2 regions of the Vallitalea longa genome follow, and region 1 is predicted to be linked to the other one. Evidence: riboswitches for the same ligand, from Rfam matches in the RefSeq annotation. Region 1 holds a riboswitch; the other holds the start of a gene.
What was found. Region 1 has a riboswitch for glycine ahead of gcvT (glycine cleavage system aminomethyltransferase GcvT). Riboswitches for the same ligand answer to the same signal wherever they lie in the genome.
Positions count from the first base shown of each region.

Region 2: linked by a shared signal. The riboswitch ahead of QMG30_RS03840 (alanine/glycine:cation symporter family protein) and the one ahead of gcvT (glycine cleavage system aminomethyltransferase GcvT) in region 1 are both predicted to bind glycine.

Region 1 covers NZ_BRLB01000004.1:154,956-162,035, reverse strand. The annotation lists gene gcvPB (aminomethyl-transferring glycine dehydrogenase subunit GcvPB) at 1-1,030, opposite strand, end outside; gene gcvPA (aminomethyl-transferring glycine dehydrogenase subunit GcvPA) at 1,027-2,370, opposite strand; gene gcvH (glycine cleavage system protein GcvH) at 2,392-2,769, opposite strand; gene gcvT (glycine cleavage system aminomethyltransferase GcvT) at 2,869-3,975, opposite strand; glycine riboswitch at 4,155-4,238, opposite strand; glycine riboswitch at 4,239-4,340, opposite strand; gene QMG30_RS10100 (glycoside hydrolase family 38 N-terminal domain-containing protein) at 4,508-6,901, opposite strand.
Region 2 covers NZ_BRLB01000001.1:896,954-904,033, forward strand. The annotation lists gene QMG30_RS03835 (glycosyl hydrolase family 18 protein) at 422-3,019, opposite strand; gene QMG30_RS03840 (alanine/glycine:cation symporter family protein) at 3,477-4,835, opposite strand; glycine riboswitch at 5,173-5,268, opposite strand; gene QMG30_RS03845 (hypothetical protein) at 5,388-6,044, opposite strand; gene QMG30_RS03850 (nitroreductase family protein) at 6,339-6,974, shown strand; gene QMG30_RS03855 (GNAT family N-acetyltransferase) at 7,065-7,080, opposite strand, start outside.

The DNA of each region.
Region 1 (7,080 bases):
CCATGGTCAATATATAACTATATGCCTTAACTAGAACACCAAAATTACCATAGAAATTCTTAACCGATCCTAATGAAGTCTTAGAATCACGAATAAGTGTATACTTATCATCTATTCTATCAACTATTGGTAAAGGTAAAAATGGAACTAGATTATCAACAACACCAACTGGTCCACTTCCTGGACCTCCACCACCATGAGGTGCTGAAAATGTTTTATGTAAATTAAGGTGAACAATATCAAACCCCATATCTCCAGGCCTTGTTATTCCCATATTTGCATTCATATTAGCACCGTCATAATATAACAATCCACCTACTTCATGAACTAGTTTCGCAATAGTTACGATATCTTTTTCAAATAATCCCAATGTGTTAGGATTAGTAAGCATAAGTCCTGCTACATCTTCATCAAGAACTTCTTTTAGAGCCTCTACATCCACTATTCCCTTTTCTGTGGACTTGATTTCTATTGGAGTGAAACCAGCCATATTACTACTCGCTGGGTTAGTTCCATGAGCGGAATCAGGTATTATAATTTTATTTTTATTATAGTTACCATTATGTTGATGGTATGCTTTAACTATCATAAGTCCTGTCAATTCTCCCTGTGCACCAGCAGCAGGTTGTAATGATACTTTTGCCATACCAGTAATTTCTTGAAGACTTTCTTGCAAGTTATACATTAACTCTAATGCTCCTTGAACAGTACATTCAGGTTGCAAAGGGTGAACAGACGTAAAACCATCAAGTGATGCCATATCTTCATTGATCTTGGGATTATACTTCATAGTACACGAACCAAGAGGATAGAATCCAGTATCAACTCCAAAATTTTTTTTGGATAATAATGTAAAATGACGTACAACATCTACTTCACTTACTTCTGGCAAATCAGCATCTTCTGCTCTTAGACAATCTATATCTAGAATTTCATCTATAGGTTTCATTGGAACATCACATTCTGGAAGGCTGTAACTTCTTCTACCAACTTTTGATACTTCAAATATTAATTTATCATACTCATTCATTCTATCCCCTCCATTATGCTTACTAGATTATCGATTTCCCCTTTTGTTCTTTTTTCTGTTACACAGACTAATATATCATCTTTGTATTTATCATAATCCTTACCGATTTCATATCCACCTAAAATATTTTTATGTAAAAGTTCTTCATTAACCTTTTCTGGCTCTATACTGCTTTTCACTACAAATTCCATGAAAAATGGTTTATTGAATCTAAGTTCATATTTATTGGTTTTACATAATGAATCAGCTGCATAATGAGCTTTTTGAAGGCATTGATTAGCTACTTCTTTCAATCCTTCTTTTCCTAGTGCACTAAGATAAATTGCTGCTGTTAGTGCATTCAAACCTTGATTCGATGTAATATTGGAAGTTGCTTTGTCACGTCTAATATGCTGTTCTCTAGCTTGAAGGGTTAATACGAATCCTCTTTTTCCATCTACATCTTCAGTTTCTCCTACTATTCTTCCAGGAAGTTTTCTCATTAATTTCTTAGTACACGAAATAAATCCTAGATAAGGTCCTCCAAAGTTCAATGGATTTCCTAGGCTCTGACCTTCACCCACTACTATATCAGCACCATATTCACCTGGACTTTTTAGAACAGCTAGTGATATGGGTTCAGCATTTACCATTAATAATCCTTTCGATTCATGTGTAATCTTTTCTACTTTACTTACATCTTCTATTATTCCAAAAAAGTTGGGATTTTGAATAATTACACATGCCACTTCTTTGTTCATTTTTTCCCTTAAATCATCTACATCTGTAACCCCATCTTTTTCTTCAATTTCAATAAGTTCTATTCCTTTGTATTTTGTATAAGTCTCAAGTACTTTTCTTGTTCCTGGACTTACAGTTCTAGATACAGCTACTTTATTTCGCCTAGTGCTTGCACAAGCCATAAATGCTCCTTCTGCTGTAGCGGTAGAACCATCGTATAACGAAGCATTAGAAACATCCATACCTGTCAATTCACATATCATACTTTGATATTCGAATATAGCTTGTAATGTACCTTGACTAATTTCAGCCTGATATGGTGTATAAGATGTATAGAATTCAGAACGAGATGTTATATGCTTGATAATTGATGGAATATAATGATCGTATGCACCCGCTCCAAGGAAACAAACTAATTCATCAGTACTTTTATTTTTCTTAGCGATATTATTCATATACTTACTTACTTCTAATTCACTCATTGGATTATTGATCTTGAGTAATTCTTTTAATCTAATGTCTTCTGGAATGTCACTAAACAGATCATCTATACTACGAAGCCCTATAACATCTAACATATTGTTAATATCTTCATCTGTGTGTGGTAAATATGGAAACATTCGGTGTACCCCCTTAATTGATTACTTATCGCAAAAGCTACTGTATTCTTTTGAATTCATAAGATTATTTATCTCTGTTTTATCACTTAATTTAATTTTACAAATATAATTAGTATATGGATCTTCATTTATCAATTCTGGTTCGTCTTCTAGATCTTCATTCACCTCAAGCACACTTCCACTTGCAGGCATATAGATATCCGAAGCTGCTTTTACAGATTCAACTACACTAAATGCATCTTCTTGGTTGAATTCATCATCAACTTCTGGTAGTTCAACATAAACTATCTGACCCATAGCATGTTGAGCATAATCAGTTACACCTATTAGAGCTGTATCATCTTCAACCTTAACCCATTCATGATTTTTTGTGTAAAAGTATTCCTCCATTATTTTCATTGTAATTCCTCCTATAATTTATTATTTTCAAATAATATGATAATTTTTCAACCTGTGTTTAAAGGCATATTTATTAGTAATAAACCAAGTTATTTAACCTTATTTTGAATAATTCTTTTTATAGAATTTCTTGCTCACTACTTTTGCTGAAACTTGTTTTTTTCTGATCTGTACTTTAATTTCTGTTCCCATTTTAGTGTAATCAATATCAACTATGCCAAGAGCTACAGATTTGCCAACTGATGGTGATTGATATCCTGTTGTAATAAATCCTATCTTTTCACCTTCGTTAGATAATATATCGTAACCATGTCTTGCGATACCTTTTCCAATCAACTCGATACCAATCAGTTTTCTTGATAGACCTTGTTCTTTTTGTCTAGCCAAAACTTCTTTTCCAACAAAATCAGTATCAAGCTTAACAAAATAGCCTAGAGAAGCTTCAAGAGGCGTGATATCCTTATCAATTTCATTACCATATAGTGGTAGAGCTACTTCGAATCTAAGAGTATCTCTTGATCCCAGACCAGCAGGTTTTAATCCCTCATCCTTTCCAGTCTTCATTATTACTTCCCATATATCAGCAATATTATCGAGAGAAGTATATATTTCAAAACCATCTTCTCCTGTATAACCAGTTCTTGACACAAGACATTTTTTATTATCAACCATGACATTGTCATCGAATGTAAAAAATTTAATATTGGATAGATCAGTTTCTGTCAATTTCTGAAGTATCATTTGGGCCTTTGGTCCTTGTAATGCTACTTCTGCTACATTGTCACTTATATTATTGATATCTACATCATAATTACCTTTTTGTTCTATCATCCAATTGAAATCTTGTTCTATATTACTTGCATTAATAACAAGTAAATAATCTTTACTGTTGTATTTATACACTAACAAATCATCGACAACACCGCCATCTTCATAACACATAAGTGTATACATGACACCATACTCAGAAATTACTTCTATATTGTTGGTAACTAAATTTTGTATGTACTTTTCGGCATCTTCTCCTTTAATTGCTACTTCACCCATATGACTTACATCAAACATTCCTGCATTAGTTCTAACAGCTTTATGTTCATCTAGAATGTTCTCATAATATAATGGAAGTTCAAAACCAGCAAAATCTACCATATTGCCATTATATTTCTTATGAATATCATATAAGGCTGTTCTTTTAATTTGTTCCATGTGTAAACCTCCCTTTTTTAATCAAAGCTATATTAGTATATAGACACATAATAATAAGTCTAGGAAATCATGTCTCTAATATCCAATTTATTATTTAACACAATTCCCTAGACTGGAAGGAAAGCAAGAAACAACTTTCCTTATATAATAAAAGGATAAGAAAGCACTTTAATATTATGCCGTCTTATCCTGTATATTTACCTGAGAGATTCTATCATAATAGATATTGCTCCTTCGGTGCTATAAAAGCTTTCCAGAATTCCTATCCAATTACGATCCTTTTGCCTGAAAGATTCTATAGAAATATGGCTAATTTCTATGTTGCTTCTTCGGCGCCTCATAATGGCCTCTCTCGTAATTTTCATATAGGACCAGATATTCAATTATACTATGTTAATATATACTAATATACATAATAATGGGTTAAATTGCTACTCATTATTTTATAGTTTCATATTAATGTATTATCTAAAATATTTCAAGTGTTTTTGCTAAATATATTTAGAAATATTAATAAAAACATATTAACCATTTAATCATTAATCATAAAAGTGATTATTCCATAACTTTCATCTTTCATTCTATTAAAGCTTTCTTGAGAATTACTTGTTTCAATAAGATAAAGAGTGTAACAATATTCTGTTATCCCTGATAAGTCCATTTTAAAATTTGTCTCCCATGTATTATTCATAATCCATGAGTACACATCTCTTTTATTGTTCTCTTCCTTATTATCACAAAGAACTATTGGATGATGTTTTAATTCTCCCATATAGATAAGAGGTGTGTCTTTAGTTTGAATCAAAATAATATTATCTTCAGATTCATATATTAATCCATTATCTACAAGATAATATTCCATACATGTACCTGGTATCTGATCAATACCCGGTCTCATAATAGCATCACTCTTATCAATATACATTGTGGCATTATGATTATTTAATGTTAGTGGAAGGTAAATACTTTCAATATCAGTAGATAATGTTTTAGCTATTTTATATTTAAAGTCTAATTTAGGTAATGTATTATATAGTTTAATAACCACTGAACTAAAATAAGTACCTTCTAATTCATAAACAAGTTCAATTGTGGTGAAAACTGCACCATTATCAATAATTTTGATATCAATTAATTTTCCAATATATTTTTCAGCATTCAATCCTCTTATGTTTCTACCTAAAAGTCTTCTATCTTCATATACATCTATTTTAACTGGCGTTTTCTCATAGATAGGAGTAAAGAATGCACTGTCTCCTTCTTTTAACATTTCTATTTGCTCAATCTTGTTATAAAAAGAAGTTACTCCTTTACCTATTTCATAAGATATCTTGAAATAATCATTTTCTATCTCATTAGGTAACTTATAGCTTACTGTGTCATAATCATTAACGATATCTTTTACTCTTTCTGCTCCAACATACGCTACTCTTGTATTGACTACTTCTTTTTTCTGAAGTACTTCTTCATAGCTATAGATTTTTACTTCATTAGCTTCAAAATTATCTACAAAACTGATTAAAACACCTCTTGGATGTGAAGATATCTGAGCTTCCATTTCCTGACTGGTTGATTCACAGATAACTTTTACTCCTTCATATTTCCATACTTCTATGTAGAATTCTACAACACTTCTACATTTTCTATTGGATGGATTAATTGCTTTAACCTTACCGTTCAAATCATAATAACGAAGTTTATCACCTTTTTTATGCATAATCTGATTAAGATTTTTGGCTGAAGCTTCATGGGCTTTAGATGCATAACTTATATTTCTGATGTCTAAATTCTGAACCATAGTATCATAAGGATTAGTAATTGTAGAAGAATGTCCCCAAGTATGTTCAGCATACAGTAACATATTATCTTCTGCTTCTCTTACTAATTCTTCTTTACATAACTCACCATTTTCATCTAATCTATCGCATAAATGATACATCCTCTGAGCTTCTTTATAATGTTTTACTGCATAGGGAGTACTACCTACTCCATTTGCCCACCAATCCGTTAAATCTCCAGTATATACTGGTGCATCTTTTACTTGGTCTTTAATTTTATTATAGAATTCTTGAACAGTTACCATTTCTAATCTGATCTCATCACCGTACACTTCATTAAAAGCCTTGATTGTTCTAATGATATCCGTATTTGGTGGTGCATTATCACTAAATACCCCCGACACACATGTAGGAATGAAATCATACTCATACCCATTTCCAGAACATTGATCCAGATAATTATCTATATTCAGTTTAAGAGTATCAATATGATTTTCAAGCTGTTTATTGCCAAAATAATTTTCTGTCATGAAATTAATGTTTTTGTTATAGATTATACCTAATGCATTACCTAGGTTATAGTGCTCACCACTAAATACCAATAATCTTTTACCTTCTTTATTTTCCCAATAATACGGTTTTTGATTTTGATAAAGAGGATACATTCCATGATGTGTATGAATATTAGTAAATAAAAATTCAATATTATTATCTAGCAATACATCAAATGTTCCTAGTGAAATTCCATTCACATCTGCATTCATAGCTACTTGAACATTTATACCCTGTTCTTTAAAATTATCAACCATCTCTTTAGTTCTTTTATTAAGTACTTTCTTATCAACTAAATCATTAAAGTTAAGATACGTAGCGGATAATCCAATATTATTAGATTTTATTAAATCATAAAAATCTTTTTTTTCTTGTTCCGTAGCTTCTTCTAAAAATCTTTCTACACAATAATATGTTTCACAATTCCATTTGAAATCCTTATCAATTGTTCCGTTTTTATAGCCTTCTTTAATAGTTTTTATTGCGGTTCTAATATAATCAACATGAGTATAAATGATTCTTTCTTGCAAATCAGTATAGCCTATATCTGTGTGTGAATGATGTATAATATACACAGTCCATTTTTTGTTTTTCATGTTATAGAATCCTCCTCAAATATGTATCATATGAAGATACAATTAATTTAATATAATATTATACTAATCTTTTAATAAATTCTTGTTTATATTTGTCCATTTTTTGTTTTATTTTGTCATCATATCATTTTTATTAAAACAACATATATAATAAAAAAATGGTAATACTTATTATATAA
Region 2 (7,080 bases), on a different contig from region 1:
AACAATCCTACCCAGTGCCTAACAAATCAAACCCATTATTATAAGTAAACATAAGGACAGGTAATTTGTCCCAATAAGCCTATATTCAAACATAAGTAACGGTTCATTTTATATATAATCATACAAAAATATATTAACCCTAAAGATGTAGTGGTCAAGCTTTTTTGTAACATTAATGGATTTTTAATAACTTCTTTTAAAAAAAGTTAATTCATTGTTATAAGAGTGTGGGCATTTATAACTATAAAATAAATATGGCTAATTACCACTTGTTTAAGATAGGGATAAATTCTCTCTTTTTTCCTATATATGGTAATTATTGTTAGTGTGTTTTATAAAATAAAAGGAATCTCTTCTTATCCAATCGCTAAGAAGAGATTCCCTTCTAAATATATATGTTCAATTATTGAAGGAAATTACCTTATTGTCCAATCAACCCATCATATAATAAGTTAACCAACTCTCCAGTACCACCTTTATTAGTCCCCGTAGACGGTACATAATCTCCCGAAGCTTCCCAGAACATGATACCTCCATAATTATTATTAATTACATAATCAATTTTTTCCTGTAGAGATATGAGATCTTCATAAGTATACATTTCACCTTTAGTCTCACTATACAGATATGGAACTTTTGAAACTGGGTCACGATATTTCTGGAATGAACTATCCTGCTCTTTTGATTTCACATTATAATATGGATTATTTCCAGCCCATCTGCCTCCATCCCATATACCATGAGCTCCATAGGTATCTGTATGATTCTTGCCCGAACATGTTGCATACAATCCTGGCAAACTACTTATTGGACCATTATTCTGCACTTTAGCCCATCCTCTAGAATAAAAAGGTGAACTCAAAACCAATTTATCTGATTCTACACCATATGATTTCAGACACTCTAGTGCTTGATGAATAGAATATTTTTTCATCAACTCCACATTGGCTTCTACTTCTACAGGATCAGTATATAATGACTGGAAATACGCTCTGTATGCATTCTCTGAATCTTGATTGAAATATAAGGGTGATTGATGACCTGTAATTCCTTCAAATGCACCATGCATATCAAAAGTCATTACATTAATGAAATCAACATATTGCGAATATAGATTAGGCTCTGTCTGCTGTATTTTATCCACTCCCGCTCCAACAGCGGTTGTAAGATAATAATATCTATCATCTGCTGCACCAGCTTGGTCAAGTGTCTCCCTCATTTGCTGTAAAAGCAGAGTAAATGTCTGTTTTTCATCTGGTGTAGCATAAGGTGTACCTAGATCATTAGGATTATCAACTGTATCACCTAAGCGATAAAAAGCAGGATACTCCCAATCGATATCAACACCATCAAAATTCCACTCTCTCAAAAAATCCACTACACTATTAGCAAACTTAACCCTCGATGCAGATGTAGCTGCTATATTATGAAATTCAGCAGACCTAGACCATCCTCCTACAGAGATTAGAATGTTGGTATTGGGATGCTGTTGTTTCAATTTCTTAAATTGACCTAAACACCCCTTAAAAGGTGAATCCCATGGTTCGCCAAAAGAAATGCCTGTTGCTGCCCATTCGTCAAATAAGGCTATTTCACCATTTTTGATATCTGCAAAAGCATAATTGATATGAGTCACTTTATCCCAAGGCAAATCAGATGGTGCATATTGGTTATGACCCGAATAAGCTGCCCATTCTGGATAATAGGCAATTATCCTCTTCCCTGCTGGAGGTGGTGTTGGTGTAGGATTAATAATTCCTAGAGCACCAAAATAATTAGAATAGAATGTAGAGAAATCATAATTATTATAAGCATCCCAGTTGATAGACCAAGTCATTATACCTCTCAAATCAGGATAACCATCTACCTTTTGAAGCTGATATTGTCCATTAAACGACTGACCTTTAATGATATAATCAAGAGCTTTTTCCATTTCAGTAGTATTAATGTATCCTCCACCTGCCGCATTACTACATGCAGGAAGGCCAATAGCTATCTGGTCTTGTCTTAATGGTGGAAATACACTATCAGGATTGTTGCCTACTGGGAAACCTCTTAATAACATTTCAGCCATAGCTACTTGAAAATCAGCAGTTCCTTGAGTATATGACATACCATCAAGTGCAACCATAGAACCCGAATTATAATGTTGTACATGAATATAATCAAGTTCATTCCTAAGAGCATATATAACTGGTAGATATGCTCCCCAAGATCCGCCATAAGTACTGTAACCACCTTGAACATAAGCTGTCTCAGGAGCCATAGTCAAAACAAAATCATTACCAAAATGATTTCTTATTTCTGTAATAGCATCAATTAGATTAACTACTTTAGCAGTTGTTGGATTAGTAAAATCCGTATCACCTGAATCTAGAGATAGAGAACTACCCTCTAGGTCAATATCAATGCCATCAAATCCATAAGTTTCAATAATATTAATCATAGTTGTTACAAAAGTTTGCTTAGCATTATTATCAGATAGAATAACTGTACCGTTACTTCCTCCTATGGAAATCAGTACTTTAGTTCCCCTCGCCTTCAATTTTTCTATATCTGATATAAACTCTGCATCAGTAGCATTAAACGGTGAAAAAGCCATTGTATATGTATCCCCTACTGGTTCTGCAAATGCTACATTGACTACATTAAAATCCGCAGATACATCTTTTAACCTTATCACTGTTGAACCATTATCAAAATTATGCCAATATCCTACAACAACTCTCTCTAAATCATTAGGTCCCTGACCTGGATCGGGATCTGGACCAGGACCTGGACCTGGATCTGTAGTTGGTAACCAAAGTGCCAAAACATTAGGTGGTTCCCATCCTGCTAGAGAGGTATGAGGTTGCCTGCACTCATAAACAGTACCGTCATAAGTAACTAAATCTCCCGTGTTATAACTAACCCCAACCTGCCATTCATTAATTTCTTGCGCTTGTAAACTAGTAAATGAAATTGTAGTAACAAGTAATACTGCTGTCAAAATCAACGTTAGAAAATGGTGTTTCTTCATGATAAATCATCCTCCTCTTTTTTTTGATTATGTTTATTAAAATGTCTGTATATAAGCCCGTTATGTTATATTGACATGTTTTAATATAAGCATTTTTTAATAGATGATTACCAAAAAACAAAAGGAATATATGTTGGATAAACTAACATAAATAATAAAATATTATTATGATTAATAAGATAATATCTAGATGAGTAAATTTTTTCCAATTTCGTTATATAAATATTATCATAGCATGTATATAAATACTATAAGATAATCTTGTTCTTTCTTGAACAATATTGTCCATCTTATCAACTTCACTTATTTAGATATTATTCCATTTATACATAAGAATAAAAGAGGCTACGCCTTATTAGATTTTGAAGGAAAATGGTAATTTAATTTAATAAAAAAAGGTAGAATAATGTTTTATTTATTAAAACAATCCTACCTAATATAATGATTCTACTGTGATTTATCTATTTTTGTTTATTTCCAGCTTCTTAAAATATTCTTTAGTTTCATAAGTTATGACACCGCTTAATCCAATAATACCAATAAGGTTAGGAATAGCCATTAATCCATTAACAATATCAGCTATTACCCATATCAAATCTAATTTAAGGAATGCACCAACAGCAACCAAACATATGAAAATCAATTTATAAGGCACAATACCTTTTACTCCGAAAAGATATTCTGTACATCTTTCTCCATAATAATTCCATCCTAATATTGTTGTAAAAGCAAAGAAAATAAGTCCAATAGTTAAAATGAATTCTCCTCCTGCTATAGGCAGACCTTGTTCAAATGCCAGATTAGTCATCTCTGCTCCTTCAAACTCAGACTTAAACGCACCTGTCATAACCAAAGATATACCTGTCATTGTACATATTATTATAGTATCAAAGAAAGTACCTGTCATAGAGATTAATCCTTGCTTGACACAAGAGTCAGTTTTGGCAGCAGCCGCTGCTATAGGAGCGGAACCAAGTCCTGATTCATTGGAAAATACTCCTCTTGATATACCGTTTTGTATTGCTTTCTTCACTGTTGCACCCAAAAAGCCACCCATTGCAGCCACAGGCGTAAAAGCACTCTTAATGATTAGTGAAACCGCATCAGGTACCGCCTGTATATTAAATACGATTATTGAAAGAGATGCAACGATGTATAGAACAGCCATAAAAGGAACAACAAATTCACATACACCAGATATGCTTTTGATTCCACCTAGAGTAACAAGAGTTACAAGTATAGTTAATATTACAGCCGTTACTGCTATAGGTACATTAAATGTTAACTTTACAGCAGTAGTTATAGAATTGATCTGTGTAAAAGTACCTATACCGAAAAAAGCAACTCCAATACCGAATATAGCAAACATCTTAGCTAGAAATTTACTCCCGAGTCCTTTTTCTATGTAATACATAGGTCCACCAGACATTTGACCATTTTTATCTACCACTCTGTATTTAACAGCTAATAAAGATTCCGAGTATTTAGTAGCCATACCAAAAAAAGCAGCAATCCACATCCAGAAAAGTGCTCCTGGTCCACCTGCTTTCATTGCAGTGGCGACACCAACAATATTACCAGTACCTATTGTTGCAGCTAAAGCAGTACACAGAGCCGCAAAACTTGAAATATCTCCTTTGGCTTTATTGTCCTTATCCTTTTTAAATAAATATTTTAAAGCAAGAGGCAACTTGAAAATCTGTATAAGTCGTAGTCTAATAGTTAGGTAAATTCCTGTTCCAACTAGTAATATAAGTAATGGTGGTCCCCATACCACATCATCAATTTTTTTAAATATCTCAATCATCGTATCCATCCATATTATCCTCCGTCCATATAATTTATGTCTTGATATAGTAAAATATAGTTGTTTCTTCTATCTTTTTATTTTGCAAACCTATAACCCTTCAATTAATTGTACTAAATAAAAGGTTAGAAAGTTGAGCTAATAAAAAAATAAGCTGTACCATTATGGATCTACCTATTGACTAGTCATAACTTTCAATAACCTATTGAAATTTCTTTAGAATAGATTTCTAAAAATAAATGACTAATAAATAAGTAAATGCATCATAGGACAGCAAAAATAAATAAATATCAAAAAAGTCAAATCATATGATTTGACCTCTGGTTTGTAAATATATTCTATAATGAATATATCCTCTGTCCTTTTACCTGAGAGTTTCACTAATTGTATCAATTAGTTTTCCCCTTCGGTGCTCTTTTAGAGTCTCTCCAGAGGTTCGTCCAAATGCGGTTGATTAACTTCCGCAATCTTCATCCGAACATATTAAATTTTTCGTACTAGTATATTATAACAGTATTTATGAATTTGTAAATAATTAATTTTTAACAATTATTTCATTAACTAACTATTAGTTTTTATATATGTCATTAATATCTGTACACAAACAGCCAATACGAAAGAACATACTGCTGTTACTGGTTTGATGAAAGATCCTTTTATATTAATTGTTTTGCCATTCTTTTCAGCTCTTACTACTAACATTATAATTACCGCATTAATTAGGTTATTTATTATTAAGAAATTAAGTATGTATTCTTTTGGTCCTTTTTCAATCATTCTTGCTGGAATATTAATATTATATAGTATTACTGCATCTATAAAATATATAATTCTCCAAGAAAAACCTGTTATAAGTGCACTAGTAAATCCTATCTCCCTATTTTTCTTAACACTCCATGATACTAAAGCCATAACACTAAGTCCTTCAAGAACTATTGCAAATGCTGGATTAATAACTTTCACAGGATGAGAAATAGGCATAAATAAATTGACTAATTTTATAGTACCCGCTATCAAGCTTGAATAAAAAATTACAGAAACATTGTTGCTCTGCTTATACGCCTTACGCAAAATAACATATCCTATGGGAAACATAATGCATCCACTTATACCAATGGTACTTAAATTCAACAAGTATCCTAGCGTCGCTTCAGCAATACCCCATATTCCTCCAAAAAATAAAGCATAGATTAATGTGCTTTTTGCTCGGCTTTTCATAATTAACACCCTCCAATAATTCATAATATAATACTAATTATAACACTTATATGTATATTATTCAATTTTTCAAATATACTAAATATATTAATTGTTTTGTTTTGAAATTACATTATTTTATTAATTTTAATATTATATATGCTTTTTTTAATAAATAAATCTATCAATACTACAAAAAAATATATACTATACCCATTAATTTTTATACTTATATCGTATACATATTACGTAATATACTATATAATGTAGATTATTATTTAACTCTATTCGGTATGTGAAAGGAATGTATTATTTATGAACAAACTCGATTTTATATATAATAGACATAGTGTGAGAAAATTTACTGATGAAAAAGTTGATATGGAAGATTTAAAGAATATATTGGATGCTTCTACACATTGTCCTTCTGCAAAGAATGTTCAGAATTGGCATTTTGTCATTGTTAAGAATATAGCTAAAATAAAAGAAATGGCAAAAGCTATAGAAAATAAGAACAAACTAATAGCTGATAAATTACAAGATGAACAACAAAAAGTTAGTTTTACTAAATTTGTTAGATTCGCTACTCTTTTTCAGAATGCTCCTGTTGTAATACTTGTATATGCAAGTTCGTATAAACCTAATGGTCTTGATGAATTAAGAGAAGCAAATGTATCGGAACAAGAAATTTACAATTTAATAGATATGTCACCTCAAATGCAAAGTATAGGTGCATTAATTGAAAATCTATCACTAGCTGCTACAGCAATGGGATATGGAACTTGCTGGATGACAAGCGGTAATTATGCGGCAAAAGAAATTTCTGATGCAATTGATTTCCAAAAAGAAGGATTCTCCCTTGCAGCTATTGTTCCTATTGGAGTACCTAGTCTTCCAATTAAAAGTCCAAGAAGAAAACCTGTTGAAGAGGTTCTATCAATAATTGAATAAAACAAATAAATAATTATCATCATATTTTCCCCTCGTATTAGACAGATGAATAGTTGTCTGTCTATTAAACGAAGGGACATAGATTTTAGTCTAACGTTCAATATTA